Regions from separate parts of the Pelosinus fermentans DSM 17108 genome, predicted to be linked through region 1. Evidence: a T-box and tRNA genes for the amino acid it is inferred to sense, from the RefSeq annotation. Region 1 holds a T-box; the other holds one or more tRNA genes.
The links. The T-box of region 1 lies ahead of FR7_RS08790 (valine--tRNA ligase). A T-box ahead of a tRNA ligase gene usually reads a tRNA of that ligase, here a tRNA-Val.
Positions count from the first base shown of each region.

Region 2: it has a tRNA-Val gene. The T-box ahead of FR7_RS08790 (valine--tRNA ligase) is inferred to sense a tRNA for this amino acid. The anticodon was not compared.

Region 1 is NZ_AKVN02000001.1:1,964,198-1,972,316, forward strand. Features, by position in the region: gene FR7_RS08760 (biotin/lipoyl-containing protein) at 1-63, shown strand, start outside; gene FR7_RS08765 (sodium ion-translocating decarboxylase subunit beta) at 99-1,220, shown strand; gene FR7_RS08770 (SLC13 family permease) at 1,385-2,656, shown strand; gene FR7_RS08775 (hypothetical protein) at 2,781-3,269, shown strand; gene FR7_RS08780 (3'-5' exonuclease) at 3,455-4,009, shown strand; gene FR7_RS08785 (ArsB/NhaD family transporter) at 4,275-5,561, shown strand; T-box leader at 5,677-5,913, shown strand; gene FR7_RS08790 (valine--tRNA ligase) at 5,987-8,119, shown strand, end outside.
Region 2 is NZ_AKVN02000001.1:103,342-111,460, reverse strand. Features, by position in the region: gene lonC (Lon family ATP-dependent protease) at 1-183, shown strand, start outside; gene dnaB (replicative DNA helicase) at 208-1,542, shown strand; gene FR7_RS00515 (adenylosuccinate synthase) at 1,974-3,260, shown strand; gene hprK (HPr(Ser) kinase/phosphatase) at 3,297-4,226, shown strand; tRNA gene FR7_RS00505 (tRNA-Lys) at 4,358-4,433, shown strand; tRNA gene FR7_RS00500 (tRNA-Glu) at 4,440-4,514, shown strand; tRNA gene FR7_RS00495 (tRNA-Val) at 4,520-4,595, shown strand; tRNA gene FR7_RS00490 (tRNA-Asp) at 4,620-4,695, shown strand; tRNA gene FR7_RS00485 (tRNA-Phe) at 4,700-4,775, shown strand; tRNA gene FR7_RS00480 (tRNA-Lys) at 4,781-4,856, shown strand; tRNA gene FR7_RS00475 (tRNA-Glu) at 4,862-4,936, shown strand; tRNA gene FR7_RS00470 (tRNA-Val) at 4,941-5,016, shown strand; gene FR7_RS00465 (methyl-accepting chemotaxis protein) at 5,222-6,919, shown strand; gene FR7_RS00460 (PAS domain S-box protein) at 7,241-8,119, shown strand, end outside.

The DNA.
Region 1 (8,119 bases):
AAAGTGAATACGGCAGTTGGTCAAACAGTATCCACTGGGGATGTTTTGGCTGTTCTTGGCTAACCCGATAAACAATTAAGAAGATTGGAGGAAAAATAATGGATGCATTTATTGTCTCTCTGCAGGCAGTGTGGAATGATAGCGGTTTTACCGCTTTTACAAGTGGCAATGCGATTATGATTGCTGTTGGTGTGATTTTACTATATTTAGCGTTTGCGAAAGGGTTTGAGCCCCTGCTCTTGTCTCCCATTGCTTTTGGCTGCATTCTGGCGAACTTTCCGAAAACCGGTTTTGAAACAGACCCGGGTTTGATGCAGCTCATTAGTTTTGGTATCTCTCATGAAGTATTTCCACCCCTAATTTTCCTAGGGGTAGGTGCCATGACTGATTTTGGTCCTCTCATTGCTCGTCCGTCTGTACTTTTACTAGGTGCTGCAGCCCAAATTGGTGTTTTTGTTGCATTAATAGGTGCAATGACTCTAGGTTTTGATGTACGAGAAGCCGCCGCTATTGGCATTATTGGCGGCGCGGATGGTCCTACTGCCATATACCTGTCCATCAAGTTGGCTCCTCACCTGCTTGGCGCCATAGCAGTTGCAGCCTATTCCTATATGTCCTTAGTTCCTCTGATTCAACCGCCGATTATGAAATTACTGACTACAAAGAAGGAACGGGAAATTGTCATGGACCAATTACGTCCTGTTTCCAAGTTTGAAAAATTAGCCTTTCCGGTAGTCACGACGATTATTATCAGCCTATTGCTGCCTCCCATTGCATCCCTCATGGGTATGCTGATGTTAGGCAATCTATTTCGCGAGTCTGGTGTTACGGATCGACTTTCTGATACAGCTCAAAATGCATTGATCAACATTGTTACTATTTTCTTGGCAACGGGTACTGGTCTGACAATGAAGGCTGAGAATTTCTTAAATTACCAGACGCTGCTGATCATTGCTTTGGGACTGGTTGCTTTTGCTGCTGGGACTGCTAGCGGTGTACTCTTTGGGAAAGTGATGAACTTTTTCAGCGGCGGTAAGGTTAACCCGCTTATCGGATCTGCAGGTGTATCTGCAGTGCCTATGGCTGCCCGTGTTAGCCAGGTGGTTGGTCAGCAATCCAATCCAGGAAACTATCTATTAATGCATGCCATGGGACCTAATGTAGCTGGTGTAATTGGTACTGCTGTTGCAGCTGGTACCATGCTGGCTATGCTCAAATAATATAAAAATGGATTCAGATGAAGTTTTGACTTCATCTGAATCCGAATTATTATCTCCTAGATATAGTGGGCGAATCAATGTATATTTATCAACATTGATGTCGCGGATTTAGATATCAGCATAAAAGTTTGATGGTAATTTGTTGTAAATAGGAGGAGAAATATATGTCACCAGCGATAATAACACTTATTGTGTTGGGAATTGTAGCGTTGTTATTTGTTACAGAGGCGATACCTTTGGCTATTGCAGCTATGGGTGGAGCCATTGCCTTAGGTATTCTGGGGGTCATTCCTATAACTCAAGTATTCTCGGGCCTTTCTAACTCCACAGTTATTCTATTCGCAGGTATGTTTGTGATTGGTGGATCTATGTTTCACACTGGTCTCGCCCAAAAGATGGGGGAAACCGTCGTGAAGTATGCCGGTAAGAGTGAAAATGGTTTGATGTTTGCGGTGATGCTTATTACTGCAGTTTTATCAGCTGTTAGCTCCAATACCGGTACAACAGCAGCGCTTATGCCTGTCATTATTGGTATCTGCGCCGTGGCTAAGATTTCAGCCTCTCGTCAGCTTATGCCTCTGGCCTTTGCTGCTGGCTTAGGAGGGATTATAACCCTTGTTGGTACACCCCCTAATATTATTGCGGCTGGTGCGTTAAAAGCTGCCGGCTTTGAGCCTTTTGGCTTTTTCGAATTTGCTTGGATCGGTATTCCCCTTACGATTGCCGGTATGGTATACATGATGTTTATCGGGAAACATTTGTTGCCTAAAATGGAAATTTCAACGGATCAAGAAATTGAACAAGAGATTGAAGTGAGTGTGAATGATCCGAAGAAAATGTGGATTTCGGGTATTATCCTGCTTGCTGTAGTGATTGTTATGGGACTTGATCTTAAAGCAATACCTCTTGAGATCGCTGCCATTATTGGAGCAATTCTTGCTGTGCTTACAGGCTGCTTAAAAGAAAAACAAGCCTATCATAGTATTGACTGGGTAACTATTTTTCTCTTTGCAGGCATGATGCCGATTGCTGCTGCTATGGAAAAAAGCGGGGCAGGCAAGATGATAGCCGATATTGTTGTAAATGCAATGGGAGGAAGTCCATCACCGATGGTAGTGACTGCAAGTCTCTTTATCCTTTCTTGCGGATTGACGCAGTTTATGTCTAATACTGCTTCGACTGCTTTATTGGCACCGATTGGCATTTCTATTGCAAAAGGAATCGGAGCCAGTCCTCACGCTGTATTGATGGCTATTGCCGTTGCTGCATCCTGCGCCTTTGCCACTCCTGTAGGAACTCCGCCGAATACACTGGTGCTTGGTCCTGGTGGATATAAATTTATGGACTATGTGAAAGCTGGGAGCGGTCTTGTTCTTGTCTGCTTTATCGTTTCCATTATTATTATTCCCATGGTATGGCCATTTTTTCCGAAATAAGATCATCCTTTGTCAGGGGGGCAAGAAGATGCTTGCTCCCTTGAGTGTATTTACGATATGATAATAGTAAGAGTTTTCTTGAGAAATGGTCTTGCATTCTAAATGACTTGAACACGGAGGTATCATGGTAAAATATCAAGAAACATCACAATTTTGTAAAGAAAAACTTTTCTGGATGGGTTTATCTGTCATTGCACTTATCATATGGATGGGAATTGAGGTTCAATCATATATTGCAGGGAAACCCAGTTTCCTTGGCATAGCCTATATTGGTTTGTTTTGTGGATTGTTACTGTGGCGCTATGCTGTACGCTATACCTATGTGCTAACAAATAAAGAGCTAATCATTACAAGTCAATTCCTCTATGTTTCTCGTACATTTACAGTCCACTTGGACTCTCTGGAGTGCTATTCCAATCAATATAAAGGAAATATTTTTAAGCGTAGGGGCGTAAGCCGCCTTATTCATCGCTATTCTGCTGCTGATGGCAGAGATACTCGAATGTTAACATTTATGGAGAAGGGAAAAGCCTGTGGTTTGCTCCTTAAAATCAGTGATGCATTTATGAATAAGTTGAAGATCTTGCGACCAGAGATATATGAAAGCATGTAAGGCAATAGAATCACTAAATGGAATGTAGGAGCCTCTCAGAAAAGTTGGGAGATTCCTACATTTTTTTTATATAAAAGAATTTAGGCTATAAACTTTGATGAGATAATGATATACTACAAAGTATATTATTTTAGTGGCTATATTTTATATAGAGAGGAGCAGTGCGCACCTAGCGCCAAGGGATAATGGATTTTGTTGCAATTGATTTTGAAACGGCCAATGCCAGCCGGTCAAGTGTATGTAGTATGGCGGCTGTAACAGTAGAAAATGGACAGATTGTGCGCTCGGCTTATTCGTTAATTCGACCACCTATGCTAAAGTTTGATTTTCGGAATATACAAGTTCACGGCATACATCCAGAGCAGGTAGTAAATAAGCCAACCTTTGATCAACTGTGGGAAAGAATCCGTCCTCATCTTGAAAATAAGATTGTGATCGCGCACAATGCGACCTTTGATATTAGTGTATTACGAAGTATCTTACGAGAATATTCTTTACCCGTTCCTGCATTTAAACATGCTTGTACGGTTCAAATTGCCAAAAAAGCATGGCCAGGTGGAGAAAACTATAAGTTAAATACCTTGGCCCAGCGTTTTCAGATTGATTTTGATCATCATAATGCTCTGCATGATGCTCGAACTTGTGCTCAAATTGCTCTGCTTGCCGGGCAGGAATTAAAATCAAGTAATTTTTTGCAGATGATGCATTTGTTAAAGCTCTCAGTAAAAGATTTTGTGTAAGTGTAATGGACAGGAAAAGTAATCTTGTGGTAAAATACTTTTAGTTTGTATAGGCTGATATCGTTTTTCATATGATATTAGTATATCGCTAGACAAATACATATGGGAACGTTTATGGAGGAGTCTGTCACCCGGCAGGCTTCTTTTTGCATTTTTGGGGAAGACTAAGGGCGAAAAGGGGTTGAAGTAATGATTAGGAACAAAATTGCAATGAATGAGTTTTATAAGCTTATCATCGAATACTAGGAATAAGAGGAGACGTTATATGGAAAAATCACTTATTGCGGTCATTGTGTTTTTAGTGGCATATGCCTTAATTATTTCAGAAAAGATTCATCGTACAGTTACTGCTTTGGGAGGAGCTGTTTTATTAATTCTCTTTCAGGTAATTAATCAAGAAACAGCGTTTCATCATATTGATTTTAATACAATTGGACTTTTGATCGGGATGATGATTATGGTCTCGATTGTTAGTCAAACAGGCTTATTTAATTATTTAGCAATATGGGCAGCTAAAAAAGTGAATGCTGATCCTGTGAAGCTCTTAGTTTCCCTTGCTATTTTAACTGCTGTAAGTTCGGCACTTTTAGACAACGTAACAACGGTGCTTTTAATGACTCCTGTTATTTTCAGCATTACTGCTCAGCTGAAAGTTCCGCCAATACCATATTTAATTACGGAAATCATTGCATCAAATATTGGCGGTACAGCAACTTTGATTGGCGATCCTCCCAATATTATGATTGGCAGTGCCGTGAAAGAGTTAACATTTGCAGCATTTATTAATAATTTAGCATTGATTTCATGCTTCATTCTGGTTATTACATTAGGGATATTGGTGCTTATTTATCGCAATCGTCTGAAGACTACGGAGGAACTTAAAGCGAAAGTAATGGAACTGGATGAGAAAAAGCAACTTCAAGATATTCCTTTGCTTAAAAAATCGTTGTTTGTCCTTTCAATTACTATCGGCGCTTTCTGCTTTCATCAGGTTCTTCATTTAGAGTCGGCTACGGTTGCCCTTTCCGGAGCAGTATTATTATTAATAATGACCTATGCCCAATCAGAACATGAGCTGGAAAGGATTTTTCACAAAATTGAATGGTTAACGATTTTCTTCTTCGTTGGCTTATTTATCCTGGTGTCTGGATTAGTTGAGACGGGTATTATTTCTGTATTAGCCCAAGATCTAATGAATTTAACGGCAGGTAATTCCGTGGCTACTGCAATGGTGATCTTGTGGCTGAGTGCGATTGCTTCGGCTTTTGTTGATAATATTCCCTTTGTGGCTACGATGATTCCCCTTATCAAAGAAATGGGAACCATGGGCGTTGCTAATCTTGAACCTCTCTGGTGGAGCTTAGCCCTAGGAGCTTGTCTAGGAGGAAATGGTACATTAATTGGAGCTAGCGCTAATGTGATTGTTGTTGGGCTAGCCGCACAAAATGGTCATAGCATTTCTTTTATAAAATACTTTAAAGTGGCATTTCCGTTAATGATATTATCAATTGTGATTTCTAGTGTATATATTTATTTAAGATATCTTGGATAACTATAGGTATGAGATAAGCTGCTAATTGAGTGGATATTTATTTCTAGAGTATAGAATCTTGTATGTATTCTTGACAAATACTATATACTATGGGTATAGTATATAGTATATATTTTTAGAGGCTATGATAGGAAGGAGTACGTTATTACCGCCGTATAGAGAGGAGATCCGTGGCTGAAAGATCTCTCGGAAGTGGGATAGCGGAAGGTAGTCCTGGAGCTATTGCATTGAATTGATAGTAGGTGCAGTCGGTATGCCCCGTTATGGTACTGGAGTTTGAGTGATTCTAAAGAGTAGAGTTATCTCAAAGAAACAAGGTGGTACCACGAAAGTATGCTCTTTCGTCCTTTTAGGATGAAAGGGCTTTTCTATTTTTTCAGCATAATATTTTTCTCATAGTTATTAAATAGTAGGAGGATCTCTAGATGGAAAAGAATATTCCAACTGTGTATGACCCACAGGCAGTGGAAGAAAAGTGGTATAAATATTGGGAAGAGAATGGTTTCTTTCATGAGGAAGTAAATAAGGACAAAAAACCTTTTAGCATTGTGATTCCCCCGCCTAATGTAACTGGGCAGTTACATATGGGCCATGCGTTAGATAATGCCTTGCAGGACATTCTAATTCGTTTTCGCCGTATGCAAGGCTACAATACCTTGTGGATGCCAGGAACCGACCATGCTGGTATTGCTACGCAAATAAAAGTAGAAGAAATGTTGGTTAAAGAAGGCAGCTCTCGCCACGATCTGGGGCGTGAGAAGTTTATCGAAAAAGTTTGGGAATGGAAAGAGCAGTATGGGGATCGGATTATTAAACAATTAAAAAGTTTAGGTGCTTCTTGTGATTGGCAAAGAGAGCGCTTTACCATGGATGAAGGCTGCTCTGAAGCAGTGCGTGAGGTTTTTGTCTCATTATACGAGAAGGGACTTATTTATCAGGGCAACCGCATTACCAATTGGTGTCCTCGTTGTAATACTGCACTTAGCGATATTGAAGTAGAACATGAAGAAAAACCAGGGAATTTATATCATGTTCGTTATCTGGTAAAGGGAAGCCAGGGGGAATATGTCACGGTGGCTACGACTCGGCCAGAAACCATGCTGGGTGATACTGCAGTAGCTGTAAATCCAGAAGATGCTCGCTTTCGTGATTTAATTGGGAAACAATTAGTATTGCCTTTAGTAGGACGGCTGATTCCAGTTATTGCAGATGAATATGTAGATCCTGCTTTTGGTACAGGTGCTGTTAAGATAACGCCTGCTCATGACCCGAATGATTTTGAAATGGGGCTGCGTCATAATTTACCCCAAATCGTTGTAATTGCTAACGATGGTACAATGGCAGCGGATACTGGTAAATATGCAGGGATGGATCGTTATGAGTGCCGTAAAATATTGGTTGCTGACTTAGAAGAAATAGGTTCTTTGGTAAAAGTGGATGACCATATGCATGCTGTAGGGCACTGTCAGCGTTGTACTACTGTTGTAGAACCATTAGTATCTAAGCAGTGGTTTGTTAAAATTCAGTCATTAGCAGAACCGGCGATTGAGGCTGTGACAACAGGTGCCATTCAGTTTGTGCCTGAGCGATTTACTAAAACCTATATTAATTGGATGGAGAATATTCGGGATTGGTGTATTTCTCGCCAGCTTTGGTGGGGACATCGTATTCCAGCTTGGTATTGTGAATGTGGAGAAACCATTGTAGCTCGTGAAGCAGTTACTGCATGCCCTAAATGCGGCAGTCATCGCATAGAACAAGATGAAGATGTATTAGATACTTGGTTTAGCTCCGGCTTATGGCCTTTTTCTACCATGGGATGGCCAGAAGCTACAGAAGAATTAGAGCAGTTTTACCCTACAAGTGTACTGGTAACTGGTTATGATATTATTTTCTTCTGGGTAGCCAGAATGATTATGATGGGTTTAGAATTTAAGAAAGAAATTCCTTTTAAACATGTATTTATTCATGGCTTGGTACGTGACTCACAAGGACGTAAAATGAGTAAATCCTTAGGAAATGGGATTGATCCATTGGAAGTTATTGATAAAAATGGTGCAGATACTCTACGTTTTACATTAGTGACAGGTAATACGCCGGGAAATGATATGCGCTTTTATTGGGAACGGGTAGAATCTAGTCGTAATTTTGCCAATAAGCTTTGGAATGCATCTCGCTTTGTATTGATGAATTTAGAAGACGTAACCACTGTGGAACAATTAGCAAGTTATGGTGCCGCAGCCAAGGAGAAGGATTATTTCACATTAGCAGATAAATGGATCTTAAGCCGTTACGCTAAGACGGTGAGTGAGGTAACTCGTAATTTAGAACGCTTTGAATTAGGAGAAGCAGCTCGTCTGTTATATGAATTTATTTGGAATGAATATTGTGACTGGTACATTGAAATGGCAAAAGCAAGATTGTACAACAAAGAAGCAGTCCAGGATCGGAATACTGCTCAGTATGTCTTATGGTATGTATTAGAAAATACATTAAAACTGTTGCATCCATTTATGCCATTTATTACAGAAAGTATTTGGCAGCATTTGCCTCATGAT
Region 2 (8,119 bases), 1.9 Mb from region 1:
GTCGGTGGTGTCTTTGAGAAAGCCTATGGTGCTAAGCAGGCCGGTATTACGACTATGATTATTCCGAAAGAAAATGAAAAAGATATTCCCCAAGGGCATTTGGGCTTAGAAATCTGTCCTGTAGATAACGTAGAAGAAGCACTAGCCATTCTATTGTCTGATACAGAGCAAAAAAGTGCATAGCAAGATGGGGAGGAGGCAAGCTGATTGTTAGATAGAATACCACCACAAAATATGGAAGCTGAGCAGGCAGTACTTGGCGCCATGCTGATTGAGCGGGAGGCAATTTCTAAGGTTGCTGAGTTATTGCGGCCGGAAGATTGTTATCGCGAAGCTCATCGCTTAATCTATAATGCTATGCTGGAACTTTTTAATAAAAATGATGCAGTGGATATGGTTACTGTTATTGAGTTTCTGCGCAAAGAAGACAAGCTGGAAGCAGCGGGCGGGATTGCTTATGTAACCTCCCTGGCAAATAGTGTACCGACTGCTGCTAATGTATTGTATCATGCAAGAATCGTAGAAGAAAAAGCACTGCTGCGTCAATTGATTAACGCTGCTACCAATATTGCCGGCATGGGATATGAAGGCAGTGAAGAAGTAGCTACTATTTTAGATAGCGCTGAAAAAATGATACTATCTGTATCCAGCCGAAAAATGGGGGGAGAATTTACTCCCATTAAGAGTATTATCTTTGATGCATTTAATAAAATTGAACAGCTATATGCTTCAAAAGGCAGTATAACCGGTCTTTCCACTGGATTTAAAGACTTAGATAAGCTAACTTCAGGTCTGCAGCCCTCTGATTTGATTCTGATCGCAGCTCGTCCGAGTATGGGAAAAACGGCGTTTGTACTGAATATTGCCCAGCATATTGGAATTGCCGAGAAAAAGGCAGTGGCATTCTTCAGTCTGGAAATGTCCAAAGAGCAATTGGTTCAACGTATGTTGTGTGCAGAATCCGCCATTGATTCTCAGCGATTGCGAATTGGTGAGCTGGAAGCTAAAGATTGGACGAAACTCGTCAGCGGGGCAGACAGATTGTCTGCAGCACCTATTTTTATCGATGATACAGCAGGTATTACCGTAATGGAAATGCGCTCAAAAGCAAGACGCTTAAAGATAGAGCATAACTTGAGCTTAATTATTATTGACTATCTGCAGCTTATGCAAGGCAGTGGAAAGGGGAAAGGGAGCGAGAATCGTCAGCAGGAGATTTCAGAAATTTCCCGTTCTCTAAAGGCTTTGGCCAGGGAAATTAATGTCCCTGTTATCGCCTTGTCTCAGCTTAGTCGTAGTGTAGAGTCCAGACAGGTAAAGAAACCGATGCTGAGCGATCTTCGAGAATCTGGATCATTAGAACAGGATGCGGATATTGTGGCTTTTCTCTATCGGGATGACTATTACAATCCTGATAGTGAGCAGAAAAATATTACGGAAGTTATTATTGCCAAACATCGTAATGGTCCAGTTGACACCGTTCAACTATTCTTCCACAAACAATTTACGAAGTTTAGTGATTTGTCGAAATTGCCAGGATAGAGGAGGTAGATGATATCTCCTCTATTTTTATGATGTTTTGCGGAAAAATCAGTACTTCTATTAAAAATAAATAGAAGTTTTGCAAGAAAATCCGAACAATGGGTGGACAAACATGAAAAACATTCGAAAATACATTGACACTTTTAGTACTAAGTGCTATGCTATATGAGGGAAAAAATCTAGACTTTAAATTTAAATTGAATGAGTACTAAGATGGTGAGTGAATTTTATAGTCTAGGGATAAAATAAGCATGCCTAATTATAAACAACTTATTAACAAAGTTATCCACAGTTTGTGGATAACTGGTTAGGTACATTAGGTTTGGTTTATAAGTAGAAATAGATTCTAAAGTAAAATGATACCAGAAGTTAAAAAGAGAGAAAAGAACTTTTGGCAAAAGTATTTTAAAAAGATGGGAAGGGTGAATATTATGCCAGCAGTAGTAGTAATGGGAACTCAGTGGGGCGATGAAGGAAAAGGAAAGATCGTAGATTATTTGGCAGAAAAAGCAGATGTTGTTGCTCGATACCAAGGTGGTAATAACGCAGGTCATACTGTGGTAGTAGAGGGGAAACAATTTAAATTGCAGCTATTGCCATCAGGAATTTTATATAAAGGCAAGACTTGCGTTGTTGGTAATGGTGTGGTAGTTGATCCAGGCGTCATACTTAAGGAAATTAAGGGAATGCAGAGTCAGGGAATTGATACCTCAGGTTTAAAAATTTCTAACCGGGCTCATGTTATTATGCCATATCATCGTTTATTGGATGAAGCAGAAGAAACCTATCGTGGTGATCATAAGATTGGTACGACCAAAAGAGGCATTGGTCCATGCTATATGGATAAAAACTCTAGATGTGGAATTCGTATCGTAGACTTATTGGATGAGGAAGAGTTCTCAGATAAACTCAAGCGAAATCTCGAGGCTAAAAATCATTTGCTAAAAGCTGTTTACGGTCTGGAAGGCTTTGATTATGAAACCGTAAGAAAAGAATATTTAGGTTATGCAGATGAATTACGTGCTTATGTTTGCGATACATCGGCAGCTTTAAACAAAGCATTAAAAAATGGAGAAAAAGTATTATTTGAAGGCGCGCAAGCAACCTTATTGGATTTGGATCATGGAACCTATCCATATGTTACTTCATCCAACCCCATTGCTGGCGGAGTGTGCGTAGGTGCAGGTATTGGACCTACTAAAATTGACAAAGTAATTGGCGTAGTGAAAGCCTATACGACTCGTGTAGGAGAAGGTCCGTTCCCTACAGAATTATTTGATGAAGTTGGCGATCACATCCGAGATAGAGGTCATGAGTATGGTACAGTTACCGGCCGCCCTCGCCGTTGCGGTTGGCTGGATGCCAGTGTAGTAGGTTATGCTGGCCGATTAAGTGGTATTGATTATATGGCAATCACTCGCTTGGACATTCTAGATGAGTTAAAAGCAGTAAAGTTATGTGTTGGCTATAAATATAAAGGCAAGTTATTGGAAGAGTTTCCTGCCAGTTTAAAAGCACTAGCAGAAGTAGAACCTATCTATGAAGAACTGCCAGGCTGGCAAAGTGATACCACTGGCATTCGTAACTATGCTGATCTGCCTTTGAATGCACGTCTTTATTTAGAACGTTTAAGTGAAGTTGCAGACATTAAGCTTGGTATTGTATCGGTTGGTCCTGGTCGTGATCAGACCATTGTAATGCACGAGATTTTTGGATAAATAGCAAGGGAATAATTTAGCATGTAGGTGATATAGATGGCAGCCTTGTTGTTAAAAGAAATTGTTGATTCTTTTTGTCTTACGGTCGTGGATAAAAATTGTAATCTTAACGTTCCGGTAGAAGTGTCTGACATCAATCGACCGGGGCTGGCTTTAGCAGGTTATCTGCAGCATTTTGATGAGCAGCGCATTCAAGTAATTGGCACAGCAGAATCGGCATTTCTAGAGACCTTAAGCGAAAATTTGGCAAATGAGCGGTGGCTGTCATTTATTAATCTGCATTTTCCCTGTTTAGTGATCACTCGCAATATTATACTTCCTGAACGTTGGCTGCAATTGGCGGCACACCGCCAATTGCCAGTTTTTCGTACCCGTTTAGCTACGACTCGTTTCATTGCTCAGCTAACTAATTATCTAGAGCATAAGCTTGCACCAAGTACGACTCTTCATGCAGTTCTAGTGGACGTGCATGGTGTAGGAACTTTAATTATTGGAGAAAGTGGCATCGGAAAGAGTGAAACTGCACTGGATCTGATTAAAAGGGGACACCGTCTGGTGGCAGATGATGCCGTAGAAGTCACCCGTACGGAAGAGAATGTACTGACCGGTACGGCGCCAGAAGTATTGCGTCATGTAATGGAAGTTAGAGGGCTTGGTATTTTAAATGTTAAGGCATTGTTTGGTATTGGTGCTGTCAGACCAAATCAAAAAATTCATCTTGTCATTCAGTTAGAAGAGTGGGATCAAACCAAGGCTTATGATCGTCTGGGTCTTGATGAAGAGCACCATGAGATTTTAGGAGTCGGACTGCCTTGCAAAACCATTCCTGTCCGTCCTGGACGGAATTTATCTAATATTATTGAAGTGGCAGCAATGAATTACCGACTCAATAAATCGGGCTATAATGCCGTGGAAGACTTTATTGAAAAACAAAGAAAGTTCTGTTTGGGAAATACGCCGGATTGAGGCAGTACAGAAAATCGAATAATAGTTTGTCGAAAATAGGATCTATTTGACGCAGCAGATGAAATTAACAATAAAAAGAAGTTGACAGTAATCGAATATTCCTATATAATCATATCTTGTGAGAGCGAGATGATCCACTAGCTCAGTTGGTAGAGCACCTGACTTTTAATCAGGGTGTCCCGCGTTCGAGCCGCGGGTGGGTCACCATTTTACGGCCCGTTGGTCAAGCGGTCAAGACACCGCCCTTTCACGGCGATAACGGGGGTTCGATTCCCCCACGGGTCACCAAACACGGGCGATTAGCTCAGCTGGGAGAGCGCCTGCCTTACAAGCAGGATGTCGGCAGTTCGATCCTGTCATCGCCCACCACCATTACCTCTTACAACAAAGCATGGCCCAGTAGTTTAGCGGTTAGAATGCCGCCCTGTCACGGCGGAGGTCGTCGGTTCAAATCCGATCTGGGTCGCCATTATGCCTCGATAGCTCAGTCGGTAGAGCAGAGGACTGAAAATCCTCGTGTCGACAGTTCGATTCTGTCTTGAGGCACCATTTCCGGTTCACTAGCTCAGTTGGTAGAGCACCTGACTTTTAATCAGGGTGTCCCGCGTTCGAGCCGCGGGTGAGCCACCATTTATGGCCCGTTGGTCAAGCGGTCAAGACACCGCCCTTTCACGGCGATAACGGGGGTTCGATTCCCCCACGGGTCACCAATTCGGGCGATTAGCTCAGCTGGGAGAGCGCCTGCCTTACAAGCAGGATGTCGGCAGTTCGATCCTGTCATCGCCCACCAATTGTAAATTAACCTCACGTTGATAAAACGTGAGGTTTTCTTGTTTATTCTGATGGAATCCGACAAATTAGATAAAAAGTTATGAACAATTCATGTAATATTTGGAGGATTATGTAATTTTACATAGAATATATTACTGTAGATAAATTTAGAAAAAAGAGAATAGAGAGAGTTTTCGAACTTTTATCTAAATGGAGGAAGAGAAATGGAAAAGAAAAGGCTGCCGATCGTGTTACAACTTACCTGTATGTTTATTCTCGTTATATTTTTATTAGTATCTGTATTGGGTTTTACGGTGTATAAGCTTATATCAAGCGGTCAGACCACCGAGGAACTGGTAAAACACAATGTAGTAAGCGCTAACCTTGTAAAATCAGGCCACTTGGAATTTACGGGAGCATTACTTGATATGAGAGGTTTCCTCTTTTATCCTGATGGCGCAGTTTATGAACAGGGATATCGTGAGAAGATTAAGAAGAGCAGTGAATTGGCCAAAGAATATAGTGATACTTCCAAGATGGCAGAAACAAAAGAGGATGGAATCCTGCTGGCGAAATTAGTAAATGATTATGTAGTATTAGGTGATAAAGTCATTGCTGCCAAAAAGGCAAATGCTCCGAATTTGACGCAGCTCACAACCCAAGGACGAAATTTAGTAAAAGATATTGATGAACAGTTTCGTAAGTTAGATGTACGACAACAAAAATACATAAATGAAAGAGCAGATGCAGTACTGCAGGATGCAACAGCTACTGGCAGGAATTCTCTTATTTATAGTATTGTTATAGCCTGTATCGTGGTCTGCATGGGTATCTGGTACAGCAGAAACTTAGCGAGCCGCCTTAAAAATATCAACAGCGAATTAGCTGAGGTCGGAAATCTGAATCTTACAGGAAAAGATGTTTATCCTACCCGTAATGATGAAATTGGTGATATGGGATATATCGTCATTGAGATGAAAAAATCTCTTAAAGGTTTCGTTTCCCAGCTTACCAACAGCAGCCAGATACTAAGCTCGACGAGTATCGAATTAAGTGATTCTGTGAGTGAACAATTAAGAGCAGTAGAAACTGTAGCTGAAAGTGTAACCAACATTGCTGCTGGATCTTCTCAGAATGCAGATAATATTAGTAATATTTCTGCTACGATGGAAGAAATCTCAGCAAGCTCTGAAGAAATTAATGCTAGTACTGCGGAAGCCAATAACAATGCTCAAAATGCAGTAGTAGAAGCCGCGAACGCAATGGGGCTGCTGGCACAAACCGTTACGCAAAATGAATCGATTACCTCCTCCATGAATCAGATTACGACAGTTACTACAAATCTGGACCAAGGATCGGTAAAGATAAAGGGAATTGTAGATTTAATTAACAGTATTGCTGCTCAAACTAATCTTTTAGCATTAAATGCTGCCATTGAGGCGGCGCGGGCAGGGGAAGCTGGCCGTGGTTTTGCAGTTGTGGCTGAAGAAGTACGAAAGCTGGCGGAACAAAGTGCTAGTGCAACGGATGAGATTGCCAAGATTATTGATAATATGGGAAATGATATTAACTTTGCCGTTTCTACTGTAAAGAAAGCAAATCAGGAAGTTGACAAGGGAAAAAGCTCTACCATTGCAGCGCAAAAAGGCTTTGATGTAATTGTAGAGAAAATGGATATGGTAAAAAATGAAATTGAACATGTGGCCGCTTCCATGCATGAAACTTCCCTGGGTATCCAGACCGTCGTAGCCAGTGTGGAAAATATTACGACAGTGGCTCATGCCACCTCGGCAAGTTCTGAAGTCGTTGCAGCTTCGGCTGAAGAGCAGACGGCTGGTATGCATGAGATCGATACGAATGCAGCTAAATTAGCTCAGTTAGCGACGGAAATGATGGAGATTGTAAAGAAGTTTAAGGTATAACGAAAATTCAGGTATTACTAAAGAACTCTGCCTCTAGGGGCAGAGTTCTTTTGCTAGCCTTAAATTAACAAAAGAGAGAGAAACCTTAATCAGGGAACTATAGAAAAGTAAGGCAGGATGGTATACTATTATAAATATGAGATATTTTGTAATTTAATCCATAATGATGTAGGAAAACTGCATCTGAGGATGGCTGGTTCTTATCTTACGACAAGGAAGGGAGATCGGCTAGATACAGTTAAAATACTTGCAGTGCTGGTAGAGACAGGAATGGTTGCTAATTCAAGGGAACAGAGTATCATAATGGGGAGGGACATATCTTTGGGAAATGTAAAAAAGGTTCTTACTGAAGAATTCAAACGTGAAGCGGCTATTTTACATCATAACTATGAAAAAATCATACGTGAGTTAGGTATCGGAAAGAGTGTACTATTCCCCTATTTTTATCAAACGGTAATCTCTCAGAATGCTTCTATTTTTGAAAAAGAAAATCAATTAAAAGATAAATCCTTTGATAAAGGAGCAGAAAAACAATATAAATTGAGCAATACAGAATTACTAAAATATATTGATAACCTAGAAAGCAAGCTGCTGTATTTAGAGAAGAAGCATAAAGCAATTATTGATAATGTAAAAGGAGTCATATTTCAAACCAATAAAGCAGGATGCTGGACGTTCTTAAGTCCGATATGGACAAAAATTACGGGTTTTTCGATAGAGGAAAGCATCGGAAAATTTTTTTTGAATTATGTGTATGCAGATGATCAGGAATTCCATTATAAACAGTTTCAATCCATCATCGAAGAGAAACGGTCATATAGTCGGTATGAAATTCGTTATTCTACTAAAAATGGTGAATTTCGCTGGATTGAGGTATACGCTCGACTTACAAAGGATCAATATGGGAATATCTCCGGTACCTTAGGTACCTTACATGATATTACAGTTCAAAGAAAAACCGAGAAAATGCTTCATTTAGCCTATGAGCTTAGACGCAGAAGTGATTTTTTAAATGATATCGTAATGGGAACTACCATCGTAGATGAACGAATACAAGATTATATGCATACGTTAGGATTGGATTTTTCTCGTCCCCTAATCTGTTGTTTATTAGTTAGCAAGGACTTTATTGGCAGGGAAAAAGAACAGAATAATATTATTGAAGTGCTGGGCAATGAGAAAGGCTCTATTGTATGGAAT